4 regions of the Pseudomonas sp. GW821-FHT02B10 genome follow, and region 3 is predicted to be linked to each of the others. Evidence: predicted binding sites of a transcription regulator. Region 3 holds the regulator's gene; each other region holds the start of a gene.
The links. The regulator FliA, encoded in region 3, starts transcription of late flagellar genes. The targets are predictions, from matches to a motif close to CTAAAGTTTNNNNNNNNNNNGCCGNTAA.

Region 1 (4,234 bases), on a different contig from region 3:
TGCCCTACAAGGAAAAATTGAACGTCGCCCCCTATATATAACTACTCCTGACTTTCCTACACTTCGTATTGAAAAGAACGGACTGAAAGATAGTCGAGATCCCATTGAAACAATGGCCAGTGGAAACTTTTAGTTATGGTCTCCAGACACCCGCTTGATCGATTAAAACATCAGGCATAAAAAAGCCCCGCTCATGGCGGGGCTCTTTTAAAACGACTCAAGGCATCAGAACAGAGTCCGCCCCTTGTTGGCCGCAATACGCATGCGCAGGGCATTGAGCTTGATGAAGCCAGCCGCATCCGCCTGGTTGTAGGCGCCGCCGTCTTCTTCGAAGGTCGCAATGTTGGCATCGAACAGCGACTCATCGGACTTGCGACCGGTGACGATCACATTGCCCTTGTACAGCTTCAGGCGAACCACGCCGTTCACGTGGGCCTGGGAGGCGTCGATCATCTGTTGCAGCATCAGACGCTCAGGGCTCCACCAGTAGCCGGTGTAGATCAGGCTGGCGTACTTGGGCATCAGCTCGTCTTTGAGGTGAGCGACTTCACGATCCAGAGTGATCGATTCGATCGCCCGGTGAGCGCGCAGCATGATGGTGCCGCCAGGGGTTTCGTAGCAGCCGCGGGACTTCATGCCGACATAGCGGTTTTCCACGATGTCCAGACGACCGATGCCGTTTTCACCGCCGATGCGGTTCAGGGTCGCCAGCACGGTGGCCGGGGTCATCTCGACGCCGTCGATCGCCACGATGTCGCCGTTGCGGTAGGTCAGCTCGATGTAGGTCGGGGTGTTGGGAGCCTTCTCCGGGGAGACGGTCCAGCGCCACATGTCTTCTTCGTGCTCGGTCCAGGTGTCTTCCAGCACGCCGCCTTCATAGGAGATGTGCAGCAGGTTGGCATCCATCGAGTACGGGGATTTCTTCTTGCCGTGACGCTCGATCGGGATCGCGTGCTTCTCGGCATAGTCCATCAGCTTCTCGCGGGACAGCAGGTCCCACTCACGCCAGGGAGCAATCACTTTCACCCCTGGTTTCAAGGCGTAGGCGCCCAGCTCGAAACGAACCTGGTCGTTGCCCTTGCCGGTAGCGCCGTGGGAAATGGCGTCGGCACCGGTTTCGTTGGCGATCTCGATCAGGCGCTTGGCGATCAACGGACGAGCGATGGAGGTACCCAGCAGGTACTCACCTTCGTAAACGGTGTTGGCGCGGAACATCGGGAAAACGAAATCGCGGACGAACTCTTCGCGCAGATCATCGATGTAGATCTCTTTCACGCCCATGGCTTGCGCCTTGGCACGTGCAGGTTCGACCTCTTCGCCCTGACCCAGGTCAGCGGTGAACGTCACCACTTCACAGTTATAAGTATCCTGCAGCCACTTGAGGATCACCGAAGTGTCCAGGCCGCCGGAATACGCCAGAACGACCTTGTTTACGTCCGCCATGCCATCACTCCACGGGGTTCTACGGAAAGCCGTCAAGTCTACCGATCAACGCGGATAATTTACAGAGGCGCGACAGCTTATGACGACGAAGCGACAGATTATGTCGAGTGCGCGACGACGACAGCCGTTTCAGGAAGTCGCCGCGGCATTGGCGGGGGCAGCGGCCTGGGGTACCGGTTTTTCCGCGACCGGGACACGTTGCAGCTGTACGTTGACCCGACGATTCTTCGCCCGGTTCGCCGCATTGGTGTTGGGCGCCAACGGGTAGCGCTCACCGTGGAAACGCATCTCGATCTGCGACTCGGGAATGCCATTGGCCTTGAAGAACTCCATCACCGCCAGCGCCCGGCGCCGCGACAGGTCACGGTTGGTCAAGCGGTTGCCGCTGTTGTCCGAATGGCCATCGAGCTGGATGTGATTGACCGTCGGATCGGCCTTGAGAAACTCGAGCATCACCTGCAGCCTGGCCTTGGCTTTCGCGTCCAGGTCGATGCCGCCCCCGGGGAAGCCGACCTCGGATTGCCTGACCTGATCGAAATTCTTCGGCAGCAACTTGGCGACACAGCGTTGGTAGTCGCCATACGCCTTGCTGAACTTGACTGGCAACAAGCGCACCTCGGACACCCCACCCTCGCGGGAGTAGTGGCGAACCACCGGGCTGCGCCCATCCATCAATCCACCGATCAGTCGCCCGGCCTGCAGTTGCGAGCTGTTGAACAGCACATCGCCGCTGCCGAGCCGTACCGAACCCAGGTTGATGTCGCCCCGTCCCGGCTGCCACGGCGCAGCCGCCGCGAGCAGCGTGGCCGAACCGCCAGCAAGCATCGGGTTGTAGGCCTTGAGGCGAAAGGTCGCCTGCTCGCCGGCGCGACGCACGAACTCCCCGGAACCGAAATCGGTGATCGGCTGGCTCAGACGGCACTCGAATTTATCGCCTTCGACCGTCCACTCAATGCTCTCCAGACGGGTCTGGAAAGTCAGCGCCATCGCGGGAAGGCAGGCGAACACACTGAGCAAGGCTAGATAACGCTGGCGCACGGGAGGCTCCACTGACTTGTACATCACGAAAATCGAAATGCCTGTTTACGGCATACCTTCGGGATATCGGAAGCTTCACGCAAAACTTGATAGCGAGTGCCTGGAAGAGTCTTTTCCGGTAGCATTCACTGGAGTTTGACCCGCCTGGAATCCCCAATGTCCGACCGCCTGACCCTGCTGCGTCCCGACGACTGGCATATTCATCTTCGCGATGGTGCCGTGTTGACCAATACTGTCGCGGATGTCGCGCGCACCTTTGGCCGCGCCATCATCATGCCTAACCTGGTACCTCCAGTGCGCAACGCCGCTGAAGCCGATGCCTATCGCCAGCGCATTCTCGCTGCGCGGCCGGCCGGCAGCCGCTTCGAGCCGCTGATGGTGCTCTACCTTACCGATCGCACCCAGCCCGAAGAAGTTCGCGCGGCCAAGGCCAGTGGTTTCGTCCATGCCGCCAAGCTCTACCCAGCCGGTGCGACCACCAACTCGGACTCGGGCGTCACCAGCATCGACAAGATCTTCCCGGCGCTGGAGGCCATGGCCGAAGTCGGCCTGCCGCTGCTGATCCACGGTGAAGTCACCCGCGGTGAAGTCGACGTGTTCGACCGCGAGAAGCTGTTCATCGACGAGCACATGCGCCGTGTCGTCGAGCGCTTTCCGACGCTCAAGGTGGTGTTCGAACACATCACCACCCGTGACGCCGTGCAGTTCGTCAACGAGGCCTCGGCCAACGTTGGCGCGACCATCACCGCCCATCACCTGCTGTACAACCGCAACCACATGCTGGTTGGCGGCATTCGCCCGCACTTCTATTGCCTGCCGATTCTCAAGCGCAACGTGCACCAGGAAGCGCTGCTCGACGCTGCCGCCAGCGGCAACCAGAAGTTCTTCCTCGGCACCGACTCCGCGCCCCACGCCCAGCATGCCAAAGAAGCGGCCTGCGGCTGTGCCGGTTGCTACACCGCCTATGCCGCGATCGAGTTGTACGCCGAAGCCTTCGAACAGCGCAACGCGCTGGACAAGCTGGAAGCCTTTGCCAGCCTCAACGGCCCACGCTTCTACGGCCTGCCGGCCAACACCGATCGCATCACCCTGGTTCGTGAAGAATGGACCGCCCCTGCCAGCCTGCCTTTCGGCGAGCTGACCGTCATCCCGCTGCGCGCCGGTGAAAAACTGCGCTGGCGCCTGCTGGAGGAACACGCGTGAGTGAAGACCATTTCGACGACGAGCAGGACGGTCACAACGGTGGTGGCTCGCGTCATCCAATGGCGGCACGCTTTCGTGGTTACCTGCCGGTAGTCGTCGACGTTGAAACCGGTGGTTTCAACTCGGCCACCGACGCCTTGCTGGAAATTGCCGCGACCATCATCGGCATGGACGAAAAGGGCTTCGTGTTCCCCGAACACACCCTATTTTTCCGCGTAGAGCCTTTCGAAGGCGCCAACATCGAAGCCGCGGCGCTGGAGTTCACCGGGATCAAGCTCGACCATCCGCTGCGCATGGCCGTCAGTGAAGAAACCGCGCTGAACGATATCTTCCGCAGCGTGCGCAAGGCGCTGAAGGCCAACGGCTGCAAGCGCGCGATCCTGGTCGGGCACAACAGCAGCTTCGATCTGGGCTTCCTCAACGCGGCTGTCGCGCGCCTGGACATGAAGCGCAACCCGTTTCATCCGTTCTCCAGCTTCGACACCGCGACGCTTGCCGGCCTGGCTTATGGCCAAACCGTGCTGGCCAAGGCGTGCCAGGCTGCCGATAT
Region 2 (4,234 bases), on a different contig from region 3:
GGCTTCCTCCATCGAGGTGCGGCCGATCCGGGTCTGCTGGGCATTTTCCTGGGCCAGGCGCTCGGTGTTGCCCATGTTGTCGGCGATATTCAGCGAGGTGGCGCTGAACTCCTCCACCGCCCCGGCCATGCTGCTGATCTCGCCCGACTGCTGTTCCATACCCTCGTACGCCCCGCCCGACAACCCGGACAACGCCTGGGCCCGGCCATTGACCTCCGCGGCAGCCTTGCGGATGTGCTCGACCATGGTCGACAGGGCCTGGCCCATCTGGTTGAAGCTGCCTGCCAACTGGCCGATCTCATCCTGGCTGGAGACATTCAGGCGCGCACTCAGGTCGCCTTTACCCAAGGCATCGGCCTGGCGCACCAGGTCGCCCAGCGGCGCAAGCTTGCTGCGCAGCAGCCAGACCGTGGCGCCCACCGCCAGCAGCATTGCCAACAGGCTGCCGATGACCAGCCGCAGACCGACGCTCCAGGTCACCGCGCGAATCTCGGCCTTCGGCATGCTCGCCACCACCGACCAGGGCCCGCCTTCGAAAGGGACGGCGACACTGTAGAAGTCCTCGTTCTTGTCGCTCCAGAAGTGGCCCTTGCCCGGCTGCCTGGCCAGTTCAGCGATGGTCGCCCCCGCCGGTTCCAGGGCCTGCACGCCGGCCGGCGGCACCAGCCACTTCTGCTGTTCGTCGAGCAACGCCAGGGAACCGGTCTGGCCGATGCGGAAGCGCTTGAGGTTGTCGAACTGGGCGTTCTGCGCGTCGGTGTAGTCGAAGCCGACGAACAGCACCGCAATCACCTGGCCGGCGCTGTCCCTCACCGGCGTGTATTGGGTCATGTACAGGCGCTCGAAGAGCAGCGCGCGGCCGACATAGCTCTGCCCCGCCATGAGTTTCTGGTAAGCCGGGTGCGCGTGGTCCAGCAGGGTGCCGATGGCGCGGCTGCCGTCCTGCTTACTCAGCGAGGTGCTGACGCGGATGAAGTCGTCACCGCTGCGCACGAACACCGTCGCCACGCCGGCGGTCATCTGCTTGAACTCGTCGACCTCCTCGAAATTGTTGTTCAGCACAACATCACCCAGGTGCAGGCCCGGGGTCTGGGTACCGGCCACGGTCACCGGCTGGTCCGGGTGCAGGCTCAGGCCGCCGCTGAAACGCTTTTCGAACAGCCCGCTCAGGCGCTGGGTACTTTCGCGCAGGGTGCCGTGGAAGGTATTGAGCTGGTCGGCCAGCAGCCGTGCCTCACTGGCCAGGTGTTCTTCCCGGGTGGCGAGGTTGGCGGCGTCCAGCGAGCGCAGGGCGAAGACAGTACTGCCGCTGATCACGATCGCCAGTACCACGGCGAGTGCGAGACCAAGCTGCGAGGCGATCCGGGCACGAGGTTGAGGCATGACAGCTCCTGGCCGAGAGACCGGATCGTCCTGATCGCGTCACACGCTCGGCAATGGTTCTAATAAGAATGAGATGTCGAAACCTTTCAGAACGAAGGTTCCACTTCCAAGGATTCGGCGGCGCCGATCAATACTTGAGCGCGTTGGATGGGTATCGCGCAGGCCCCTGGTCACGGGGCCTTCATCGTTTCAGCCGAGACGCTCTACGTCGGGCAATTGCATGGCGCGGACCTCGTTCTGGAGAAAATCGCTGAGGCGGCGCAAACGTTCACCTCCAGGCCGGGTCTTGGGCCAGACCAGGTAGTAATTCTCGCCACTGGCCACCGCCGTCGGCCAGGGCAGGCTCAGGCGTCCCTGGGCCACATCCTCGGCCACCATCAGCAAGTCGCCCATGGAAACCCCATAGCCGCGGGCCGCGGCGATCATGCCCAGTTCCAAGGTGTCGAAGACCTGCCCGCCCTTGAGCGAGACCTGCTCGGACAGGCCCATGCGCTCCAGCCAGTTGCGCCAGTCGCGGCGATCCGGGGTCGGGTGCAGCAGCTCGGTGGCCGCCAGCCGCGCTACATCCCACGGCTGGTCGTTGAGCAGGTTCGGCGCGCCCACCGGGATCAGCAGTTCCGGAAACAGGTAGCTGGCCTCCCAGTCCGGCGGAAAGTGGCCATTGCTCAGCAGCACCGCGCAGTCGAAGGGCTCCTGGTTGAAGTCCACCGAGTCGACGTCCATCCAGGCGCTGGTCAGTTGCACTTCGTTGCCCGGTTGCAGATGGCGGAAGCGGCTCAGGCGCGCCAGCAGCCAGCGCATGGTCAGGGTCGAGGGCGCCTTCATGCGCAGAATGCCGTCTTCGGCGCGCAAGGTATCGCAGGCGCGCTCGAGGGCGGTGAAGCCTTCACGGATGCCTGGCAGCAGCAGGCGCGCGGCTTCGGTCAGTTGCAGGTTGCGCCCGCTGCGCTGGAACAGCCGGCAGGCGAAGTGGTCTTCCAGGGTGCGGATATGCCGGCTGACCGCACTCTGGGTGATCGACAGCTCCTCGGCCGCGCGGGTGAACGAGCTGTATCGCGCCGCGGCTTCAAAGGCGCGCAAGGCATACAGGGGCGGAAGACGACGGGGCATGGCAGCACTCCACAGGCGCAATGGCGCCAACTTACCAGAATCCGCAAGCATGAGTTTTAATCATGCCACCAATCGTTTTTATCCCTTTGTGAAAGTCGCCCAGAGCGCCGAGAATCAACCCTCTTAACTGCCTCCCCCGTATCGAGACCGATGACCATGCAGCATCCAGCACGCACCGAACTCTGGGCCATCCTGCGGCTGGCCGGGCCGCTGATCGCCTCACAGTTGGCGCATATGCTGATGGTGCTGACCGACACCCTGATGATGGCCCGCCTCAGCCCGGAAGCCCTGGCCGGCGGTGGCCTGGGCGCGGCCACCTATTCGTTCGTGTCGATCTTCTGCATCGGCGTGATCGCAGCGGTCGGCACCCTGGTCGCGATTCGCCAGGGCGCCGGCGACATCGAAGGCGCCGCGCGCCTGACCCAGGCCGGCCTCTGGCTGGCGTGGCTGATGGCGCTGGTCGCCGGCCTGCTGCTGTGGAACCTCAAGCCGGTGTTGCTGCTGTTCGGCCAGACCGAAACCAACGTGCAGTCCGCCGGCCAGTTCCTGCTGATCCTGCCGTTCGCCCTGCCCGGCTACCTGAGCTTCATGGCCCTACGCGGCTTCACCAGCGCCATCGGCCGCGCCACGCCGGTGATGGTCATCAGCCTGGCCGGCACCGTGGCCAACTTCCTGCTCAACTACGCCTTGATCACCGGCATGTTCGGCCTGCCGAAGCTGGGCCTGGTGGGGATCGGCCTGGTCACCGCGATCGTCGCCAACTGCATGGCCCTGGCGCTGGCCTGGCACATCAAGCGCCACCCGGCCTATGCCGCCTACCCGCTGCGCCAGGGCCTGGCGCGGCCCAATCGCCACTACCTGCGGGAACTCTGGCGGCTGGGCCTGCCCATCGGCGGCACCTACGCGGTGGAAGTCGGGCTGTTCGCCTTCGCCGCGCTATGCATGGGCACCATGGGCAGCACCCAGCTGGCGGCGCACCAGATCGCCCTGCAGATCGTTTCCGTGGCCTTCATGGTGCCGGCCGGGATCTCCTACGCGATCACCATGCGCATCGGCCAGCACTACGGTGCCGGGCAGCTGTTGCACGCGCGTATGGCCGGCCGGGTCGGGATCGCCTTTGGCGGCGCGGCCATGCTGGGTTTCGCCATGGTCTTCTGGCTGCTGCCGAACCAGTTGATCGGGCTGTTCCTCGACCATAACGACCCAGCCTTTCGCGACGTGATCAACCTCGCGGTCAGCCTGCTGGCGGTCGCGGCCTGGTTCGAGCTGTTCGATGGCACGCAGACCATCGCCATGGGCGCGATTCGCGGGCTCAAGGACGCCAAGACCACCTTCCTCGTGGGTCTGGGCTGCTATTGGCTGATCGGTGCGCCGGCGGCCTGGCTGATGGCATTCACCCTGGGCTGGGGCGCGACCGGTGTGTGGTGGGGCCTGGCATCGGGGCTGGCGTGCGCCGCCATCAGCCTGACCCTGGCTTTCGAATGGAAGATGCGCCGGATGATTCGCCGGGAAGGTGCGGAGCCTGCCGCTCGGGATAACTTCCAGGCCGCCCGGGATTCCCTGTAGCGGCAGGTTCTCCTGCCACTACGGCAGGGTGCCGTCAGATGACCTCGCCGACCAGGACCTGCTGACTCCTGCCGAAGGTCAGATACTCCACCAGTTCCGTCAGCGGCAGCGGCTTGCTGATCAGGTAGCCCTGCGCCTGGTCGCAACCGAAGCTGCGCAGCAAGGCCAGTTGCTC
Region 3 (4,234 bases):
GGCCGCGCTTGGCGTAGCCGGCGGTACCGCCGCTGCCACCGCGGAGTCCAGCGCATCGACCGCAAAGTTGCCTTTGCCATGCAGCTGATCCAGCAGGGCTTCGAATTCGTCATCGGTGATTTCGTCGCTGGCCGCGGCTTTTTCCGCAGCCGGCGCCGTGGCCGAAGGGGCCACCGCATCCGGTGCGAACTGGCCCTTGCCGTGCAATTGATCGAGCAACGACTCGAACTCGGCATCGGTGATTTCGTCGCTGGCCGCTTCACTGCCGGCGGCGGGTGCCGCGGGAGCAACAGCAGCCGGGGCTTCGGCCTCGGCCTTGGCGGCATTGAGCGAATCGAGCAGCTGCTCGAACTCGCTGTCGGTGATATCGCCGGACTCGCTTTCGGTCGACTCGGCGACCGGCTCGGCAACGGCTTCAACAACTGTCTCAACGTCGGCCACCGGCGCGGCGACCTCCTCGGCCCCCGCAGGCTCGGCCAGACGGGCCAGGGCAGCCAGCAGCTCCGGAGTGGCGGCGGTGATCTCGGTACGCTCGCGCACCTGGCCGAACATGCCGTTCACTGCGTCCAGCGCTTCGAGCACTACGTCCATCAGTTCCGCGTCGACGCGACGCTCACCCTTGCGCAGGATGTCGAACACGTTCTCGGCGATGTGGCAGCACTCCACCAGCTCGTTGAGCTGGAGGAAGCCGGCGCCCCCTTTTACAGTGTGAAAACCGCGAAAAATTGCGTTGAGCAGATCCGCATCGTCCGGCCGGCTTTCCAGCTCGACCAGTTGTTCGGACAGTTGCTCTAGAATCTCGCCGGCCTCAACCAGAAAATCCTGAAGGATTTCTTCATCGGCGCCGAAGCTCATGTATGGGTGCTCCTAGAATCCAAGGCTGGAAAGCAAATCGTCGACATCGTCCTGACCGGATACAACGTCTTCACGTTTATCGGCATGAATCTGCGGACCTTCACCCTTGGCCAGATGTTTTTGCGGATCTTTTTCAGCGAGGATCGATTCACGGTCATGTTCGATGCCGGCAAAACGATCGACCTGGCTGGCCATCAGGACCAGTTTGAGCAGGTTGCTCTCGACTTCGGTGACCAACTGGGTCACGCGCTTGATCACCTGACCGGTCAAGTCCTGGTAATCCTGCGCCAGCAGAATGTCGTTGAGGTTGCTCGATACCGCACGCGTGTCTTGCTCGCTGCGGGTCAGGAAACCGTCCACCCGGCGGGCCAGGTCGCGGAATTCCTCGGCGCCCAGTTCGCGGCGCATGAAACGCCCCCAATCGGCGCTCAGGGCCTGGGCTTCGCTACTCAGGCCATTGACCAGCGGGGTGGCGCTCTCGACCAGATCCATGGTGCGGTTGGCCGCGGCCTCGGTCAGCCTGACCACATAGGACAGGCGCTCGGTGGCATCCGTGATCTGTGAAACTTCCTCGGCTTGCGGCATATGCGGGTCAATCTGGAAATTGACGATGGCGCTATGCAGCTCGCGGGTGAGCTTGCCGACCTCCTGGTACAGGCCGCGGTCACGGGTCTGGTTGAGCTCATGGATCAGTTGCACGGCTTCGCCGAACTTGCCTTTTTCAAGGCTGTCGACCAGTTCGAGTGCGTGTTTTTTCAGGGTCGATTCGAAATCGCCCAATGAAGATTCGTTGTGCTCCATAGCTCCCCCGTGGCGGAATGATTCCACTCTCAACCGATGCGTTCGAAGATCTTCTCGATCTTCTCTTTCAACGCCTGGGCCGTGAAGGGCTTGACCACATAACCGTTTACGCCGGCCTGGGCAGCTTCGATGATCTGTTCGCGCTTGGCTTCAGCGGTCACCATGAGTACCGGCAGGTGCTTGAGTTTTTCATCGGCGCGCACATGGCGCAGCAGATCGATACCGGTCATGCCGGGCATGTTCCAGTCCGTTACCAGAAAGTCGATGCTCCCACTGTTGAGGACCGGAATGGCAGTGGTGCCATCGTCAGCCTCGACCGTGTTGGTGAACCCCAGGTCACGCAACAGGTTTTTTATGATCCGCCGCATCGTTGAGAAGTCATCAACGATGAGGATTTTCATGTTCTTGTCCAATTCGACCTCCAAGCAGTCTTAAACGCGTCCAGCACCTGAACGCGCCATTCAATCAATCAGGCAGAGCACTCAACGACTGCATGGAATACACACCGCAAGTCCGGCCACGTCGTGCCAGTCTCGTCCGCAGTGTCCCCCACACTGCCTGTCAGCGCGCTCGCCACTCTCCCAAACGCCCCCGCAAACGGGCCGCGCACTGGCTGTGTAACTGGCTGACCCGCGATTCGCTGACCCCCAGGACCTCACCGATTTCCTTGAGGTTCAGCTCTTCGTCGTAGTACAGCGCCAAGACCAGTCGCTCACGCTCCGGCAAATTGGCAATCGCGTCCGCCAGCGCGGCCTGGAAACGTTCGTCCTCCAGGTCGCGCGACGGCTCGAGATGAGCACTCGCGCCATCCTCATGCAGCCCTTCATGCTCGCCGTCCTGCAACAGGTCGTCGAAGCTGAACAGGCGACTGCCCAAGGTGTCGTTCAAAATCCCGTAATAATCGTCGAGACTCAATTGAAGTTCGGCCGCAACTTCATGATCTTTAGCGTCACGACCGGTTTTAGCTTCAATTGCGCGAATGGCATCGCTCACCATCCGGGTATTGCGATGTACCGAACGCGGCGCCCAGTCACCTTTACGGACCTCATCGAGCATCGCACCGCGGATACGGATACCCGCGTAGGTCTCGAAACTCGCGCCCTTGCTCGCGTCGTACTTGGTCGACACTTCGAGCAGACCGATCATCCCGGCCTGGATCAGGTCTTCGACCTGGACACTGGCCGGCAGGCGCGCCAGCAAGTGATAGGCAATACGCTTGACCAGCGGTGCATAGCGCTCGATCAATTCGTACTGGCTGTCACGTGCCGACTTTTTGTAAAGGTTGTAGCCGCTGGCGCTCATAGCACCGGTCCCGCTGTCTGATGCACGAGCCGCTCGACGAAAAATTCCAGATGTCCACGTGGGTTGGCCGGCAACGGCCAGGTATCGACCTTCTGCGCGATGGCCTTGAATGCCAGCGCGCATTTCGAACGCGGAAACGCCTCATAGACCGCACGCTGCTTTTGCACGGCCTTGCGCACGCATTCGTCGTAAGGCACGGCGCCGACATATTGTAGGGCCACGTCCAGGAAGCGATCCGTGACCTTGGTCAACTTGGCGAACAGGTTGCGCCCTTCCTGCGGGCTCTGCGCCATGTTGGCGAGCACGCGGAAGCGGTTCATGCCGTAGTCGCGGTTGAGCAGCTTGATCAGCGCGTAGGCGTCGGTGATCGAGGTCGGCTCGTCGCAGACCACCAGCAATACTTCCTGGGCCGCGCGGACGAAGCTGACCACCGAGTCGCCGATGCCGGCGGCGGTGTCGATCACCAGCACATCGAGGTTGTCGCCGATGTCGCTGAAGGCCTGGATCAGGCCGGCATGCTGCGCCGGGCTCAGATGAACCATGCTCTGGGTGCCGGACGCCGCCGGCACGATACGGATTCCACCCGGCCCCTGCAGCAGCACATCGCGCAGCTCGCAGCGGCCTTCGATCACGTCGGCGAGGGTCCGTTTGGGGGTCAGCCCCAATAGCACGTCGACGTTGGCCAGGCCCAGGTCGGCGTCCAGCAGCATGACGCGCCGGCCGAGCTCCGCTAGGGCCAGGGACAAGTTCACTGACACGTTAGTCTTGCCGACGCCACCTTTGCCGCCGGTCACCGCGATCACCTGTACGGGATGCATGCTGCCCATGTTCGTTCTTTACCTTGTCTTACTTAGACGGGGCCACATAACTGGCTGCGCGTTCACCAACGGAACAATGCCTGGCAGACCATCGATGTAGGTACATTGCAATCTTTTCATGATTCCCTCAGCCAACCCGCTTGGTCGGGTTGTGGTAGAGGTCAGCGAACATGTCAGCCATGGCTTCTTCGCTGGGTTCTTCCTGCATCTGCACGCTCACCGCACGACTGACCAGCTGGTGACGACGCGGCAAGTGCAGATCGTCCGGAATCCGCGGGCCATCGGTCAGATAGGCAACAGGGAGTTCATGACTGATCGCCAGGCTCAACACCTCACCAAGGCTGGCGGTTTCATCCAGTTTAGTCAGGATGCAGCCGGCCAGCCCGCAACGCTTGTAGCTGTGGTATGCGGCGGTTAGAACCTGTTTCTGGCTGGTGGTTGCCAAGACCAGATAATTT
Region 4 (4,234 bases), on a different contig from region 3:
ATGTGGTGAAAGCGATGCATCGGCGCCCAGGCAAACACCCAGCCCAGGGGACCGGGGCGCATGTCGACATTGGAGTGCTGCAACAGCAGCTGGATGGCAATGGCAAACGCCAGCAGTTGCGCCACCGGCAAGGGGATTCCCAAGAACAGCAGCGGCAATAGTCCGGCGCTGGCTTCCAGCAACTGATGCAGCGGGTGCTTCATCAAGCCGTTGAAGCCATACAAGCGCTGCACGCTGTGATGCACCGCATGCAGGCGCCACAGCCAGGGCAGCCGATGGCTGAAGTAATGTGCCAGGGTCAGGCCGCAGTCGGCGATGACCATCGCCAGCGCCAACTGCGCCCACAGCGGCCAGCCGCGCGGCCACAGGCCATCGAACGCCAGCAGGCTCACCAGCCCCGGCAACAGCAGCAACCCCAGGGCGTTCAGGCTTTCATTGACCAGCGCGTGCAACACGTCGCGCAAGCGATCCTGTTGCGGGCGGTTCCAGTCCACCTCATAGGGCAACCACCACTCCGCCAGAAAGGACACCCCGAGCGCCCCGGCGAACACCAGTAGCAACCAGCCCGGGGCCAGCCCCGGCGTGCCCATCACCCACACGCCAGCGCCGATGAAGCCGGCGAAAAACGCGGGACCGTACAAGCCTTTGATCATTGCTTTCATCACTGCCTCTCCTGTTCGAGAGCACAGCTTGAAAGACCCGAGGGCCACTGCAATTGAACAAACGGCGCAAAGCTTGCGCTGAATTAAGGGTGAATTAAGTTGTACCGGCTAACCTGAACCCACTTAAACGAATCACCCCAAGGAAAGACCCTATGAAAACGTTGACTGCCCTGTTCGCCGCTACCGCCCTGACCCTGACCGCCGGCCTGGCCCAGGCCGACGTGCGCCCGGACCTGATCCCGGGCCTGCTCAAGGCTGGCACCATCATGGACCTGGAAAAACTCAACCAGGCAGCACTGGCCGAACACCCTGGCACCACCGCCGCCAACATCACCGACACCGAGCTTGAGCAAACAGCGGCCGGCGCCTACGTCTACCAGGTGGAACTGCGTGACGCCAAGGGCGTCGAGTGGGACGTCGACCTGGATGCCAAGACCGGCAAGGTCCTGAGCAACAAGCAAGACAAGTAATTCTTCAGGACAAAAAAGCCGCGCGGCCGAAAGGCCACGCGGCTTTTTCATGCGCTGGCGCATCAGGCACTCAGGCGTGCCGTCACCTCGTTCAACTGCCCCGACAGCTCGTGCAGGTTCTGGCTGGCGCGCTCGGTGCGCTGCACATTATCCAGGTTGGTGCTGGCGATCGTGGTGATCTCGGTCAGGTTGCGCGAGATGTCCTCGGCCACCGAGGTCTGCTCTTCCGCCGCCGTGGCGATCTGCCGGTTCATGTCGCGGATCGCCTCGACCGCCTCGGTGATCCGCTCCAGCATGGCGCCGGCCTGGGTCACCTGCTCGACGCTGGCATCGCTGCGCGCCTGGCCACTCTCGATCGCATGGGCGGCGTCCAGCGCGCCGGTCTGCACGCTCTGGATAATCTGGTTGATCTCGATGATCGACGCCGCGGTGCGCTGCGCCAGGCTGCGTACCTCGTCGGCGACCACGGCGAAACCACGCCCGGCCTCGCCGGCCCGCGCCGCCTCGATGGCCGCGTTGAGCGCCAGCAGGTTGGTCTGCTCGGCGATGCCGCGGATCACTTCCAGGACCTTGCCGATGCGCCCGCTGTCGGCTTCCAGACGGCGGATCACCTCGGCGGTGTTGGCGATTTCGCCACGCATTAGGGTGATGGTGTGGATGGTGCCCTGCATCACCTGCTCGCCCTGCTGGGCCGATTGGTCGGCGTCATCGGCGGCGCGCGCCGCATCCACCGCATGGCGCGCCACTTCCTGGGCGGTGGCGGACATTTCGTTCATCGCCGTGGCGACCTGATCGGTGCGATTGAACTGATCGTTGGTGCCCTGGGACATCAGGGTGGCAATCGCATTCAGCTCGCCGCTGGAGCTGTCCAGGTCGGTGGCGCTGCGCTGCAGGCGGCTGAAGGTTTCAGCGAGGAAATCGCGCAAGGTGTTGGCGGCCACCGCCAGCTTGCCCAGCTCGTCCTGACGACTGCTGGCCACGCGCTCGGCAATCCGCCCACGGCTGAGTTGCGCCACGTAGTCGATCAACTGGCGGATCGGCTCCACCAGGCTGCGGTTGACCAGCCACAGGCTCAGCAGGCCAATCAGCAACCCCGAGGCCAGCATCACCAGCAGGCCGATCCACACCGTGCGCTGGGCGGCGGCGCTGATGTCGCGCGACCGCTCGCTGCCCTGCTTGCGCAGCTCACTCACCAGTTCGCTCATCTGCTCGCTGGTGGCGCGGTCCACGCCCTTGACCGCTGCATCGCCGGCGGCCGGATCGGCACCGGCGGCGACAAAGGCATCGCGGCCTTTCTGGTACGCCGTGCCCAGCACCCGGTGCTCTTCACGCAAGCGCTCGATACGGCCCTTGAGCGCCGCATCGATGCCGGGCTCGGCCGCCAGCTGGCCAAGAATGCCCTGCACATCGCGCTGGCGATCCTCGAACTGCTGCCAGTATTTGCTCAGGTCGGCGCTCTGCTTGCCACGCAGCAACACGTTTTTCCATTCCTGCACCTGGACCTTGAATTGCAGGTTGGCTTCATCGATCAACTGCGAGGTGCGCAACGGCCCCTCGATCAGTTCGCGATAACTTTGCACGCCGTTGGACAGGAAGTGAAAACACGCCAGCGCGATCAACAGCACCGCCAGCAGGCTGCCACTCAACAAAGCCAGAACTTGCGCTCTCAGGGATTTTTGCAAGGACATCGAATGAGATCTCTCAACAGGGATAGAGCACGCCCGAGGCGGGCATGGGTAGCGTGCGAACATCCCTGTCAGGCAAACCGGGGCAAGCCGATCGCGCAGTCGTCGTAGGCGTGATCGGCCTGAAACAGGCTTTCTTGAGCGCCTCCGACAGCCGGTTATAACCGCCGAATATTGCACTTCGAACCATCACAAAATGGTCATGAAGCCTTGCGATGATCGGGCTCAAGTGAACCTGTAAAACCGCCTACAGGTGCCTTCCCTCCTGCGAGCCTCCATGAACCACAGCCTCGACCATGCCCATCGCGATTCGGATCTGTTCGGCCTGCTCTACGGCTTTGCGTTCCGCCCCGGCGAGCGGGGTCGCGAACTGGATTCGGCCAAGGCCCTGCAAGCCCTGCAACAGCCGGACGATGGCGAGGCGTTTCTCTGGCTGCACCTGAACCTGGCCCATGCCGCCTGCGAACGCTGGATGCAGACTCACCTGGCCCTGCCCGAGGAATTCTTCGAGGCCTTGCACGAAGGCTCGCGCTCGACCCGTATCGAGCATGTGGACTCGGCCCTGCTGGCGGTGGTCAACGACGTGGTGTTCAACTTCGGCAGCATGGTTTCCTCGGACATCTCCACCCTGTGGGTCTGCGTGCGCAGCCGGCTGATCGTCAGCGCGCGCCTGCAACCCTTGCATTCGGTGGACAAGCTGCGCTCCTCGGTCAAGGCCGGCGAACGTTTCCGCTCGCCCCTGGAACTGCTGGTGCACCTGCTGCGCGACCAGGGCGAAGTGCTGACCCAGATCGTGCGCAAGACCAGCCTCAACGTCGACCAGATCGAAGACCAGTTGCTGGCCGCGCGGATCTCCACCAACCGTGCCGAGCTGGGGGCCATGCGCCGGGTGCTGGTGCGCCTGCAACGCCTGCTGGCGCTGGAGCCGGGCTCGCTGCTGCGGCTGCTCAACCGTCCGCCGCAGTGGCTGCAGAAGGAGGACGTCAAGGAGCTGCGCAAGTCCACCGAGGAGTTCGCCCTGATCATCAACGACCTCACCGCCCTCGGCGAACGGATCAAGCTGCTGCAGGAAGAAATCGCCGCCAATATCAACGAACAGACCAACCGCACCCTGTTCACCCTGACCGTGGTCACGGTGCTGGCGCTGCCGATCAACATCATCGCCGGCTTCTTCGGCATGAACGTCGGCGGCATCCCCTTCTCCGAGGACCCGGAGGGCTTCTGGATCCTCGTCGCGCTGGTCGCCACCTTCACCGTCATCGCCGGCCGCTGGGCGTTTCGCAAGCGCCAGGATATGTAGGCCGCCGCCCGCTCGCTCCTACAGAAAATGGGGCTGCTTCTTGACCAATGGTTAAAGGATTCACCCAAACACTGACCTGAGGCAGCCTCTCTGTAATATTTGGCAACGATCATGGGC

Region 1: a site for FliA is predicted at 2,545-2,572, ahead of AC07VU_RS14690 (flagellar protein MotY). Genes of this name have one in related genera too.
Region 2: a site for FliA is predicted at 1,495-1,522, ahead of AC07VU_RS05440 (methyl-accepting chemotaxis protein). Genes of this name have one in related genera too.
Region 4: a site for FliA is predicted at 2,932-2,959, ahead of AC07VU_RS13600 (methyl-accepting chemotaxis protein). Genes of this name have one in related genera too.

The regions. Positions count from the first base shown of each region.
Region 1 is NZ_JBWKVU010000005.1:420,412-424,645, forward strand. It holds gene AC07VU_RS14685 (argininosuccinate synthase) at 226-1,443, opposite strand; gene AC07VU_RS14690 (flagellar protein MotY) at 1,573-2,481, opposite strand; gene pyrC (dihydroorotase) at 2,638-3,684, shown strand; gene rnt (ribonuclease T) at 3,681-4,234, shown strand, end outside.
Region 2 is NZ_JBWKVU010000002.1:347,365-351,598, reverse strand. It holds gene AC07VU_RS05440 (methyl-accepting chemotaxis protein) at 1-1,383, opposite strand, end outside; gene AC07VU_RS05435 (LysR substrate-binding domain-containing protein) at 1,573-2,493, opposite strand; gene AC07VU_RS05430 (NorM family multidrug efflux MATE transporter) at 2,650-4,059, shown strand; gene AC07VU_RS05425 (putative bifunctional diguanylate cyclase/phosphodiesterase) at 4,094-4,234, opposite strand, start outside.
Region 3 is NZ_JBWKVU010000011.1:145,081-149,314, reverse strand. It holds gene AC07VU_RS22410 (chemotaxis protein CheA) at 1-855, opposite strand, end outside; gene AC07VU_RS22405 (protein phosphatase CheZ) at 868-1,656, opposite strand; gene AC07VU_RS22400 (chemotaxis response regulator CheY) at 1,686-2,057, opposite strand; gene fliA (RNA polymerase sigma factor FliA) at 2,218-2,958, opposite strand; gene fleN (flagellar synthesis regulator FleN) at 2,955-3,785, opposite strand; gene flhF (flagellar biosynthesis GTPase FlhF) at 3,904-4,234, opposite strand, start outside.
Region 4 is NZ_JBWKVU010000005.1:194,769-199,002, forward strand. It holds gene AC07VU_RS13590 (sterol desaturase family protein) at 1-662, opposite strand, end outside; gene AC07VU_RS13595 (PepSY domain-containing protein) at 815-1,132, shown strand; gene AC07VU_RS13600 (methyl-accepting chemotaxis protein) at 1,195-2,820, opposite strand; gene AC07VU_RS13605 (transporter) at 3,095-4,117, shown strand.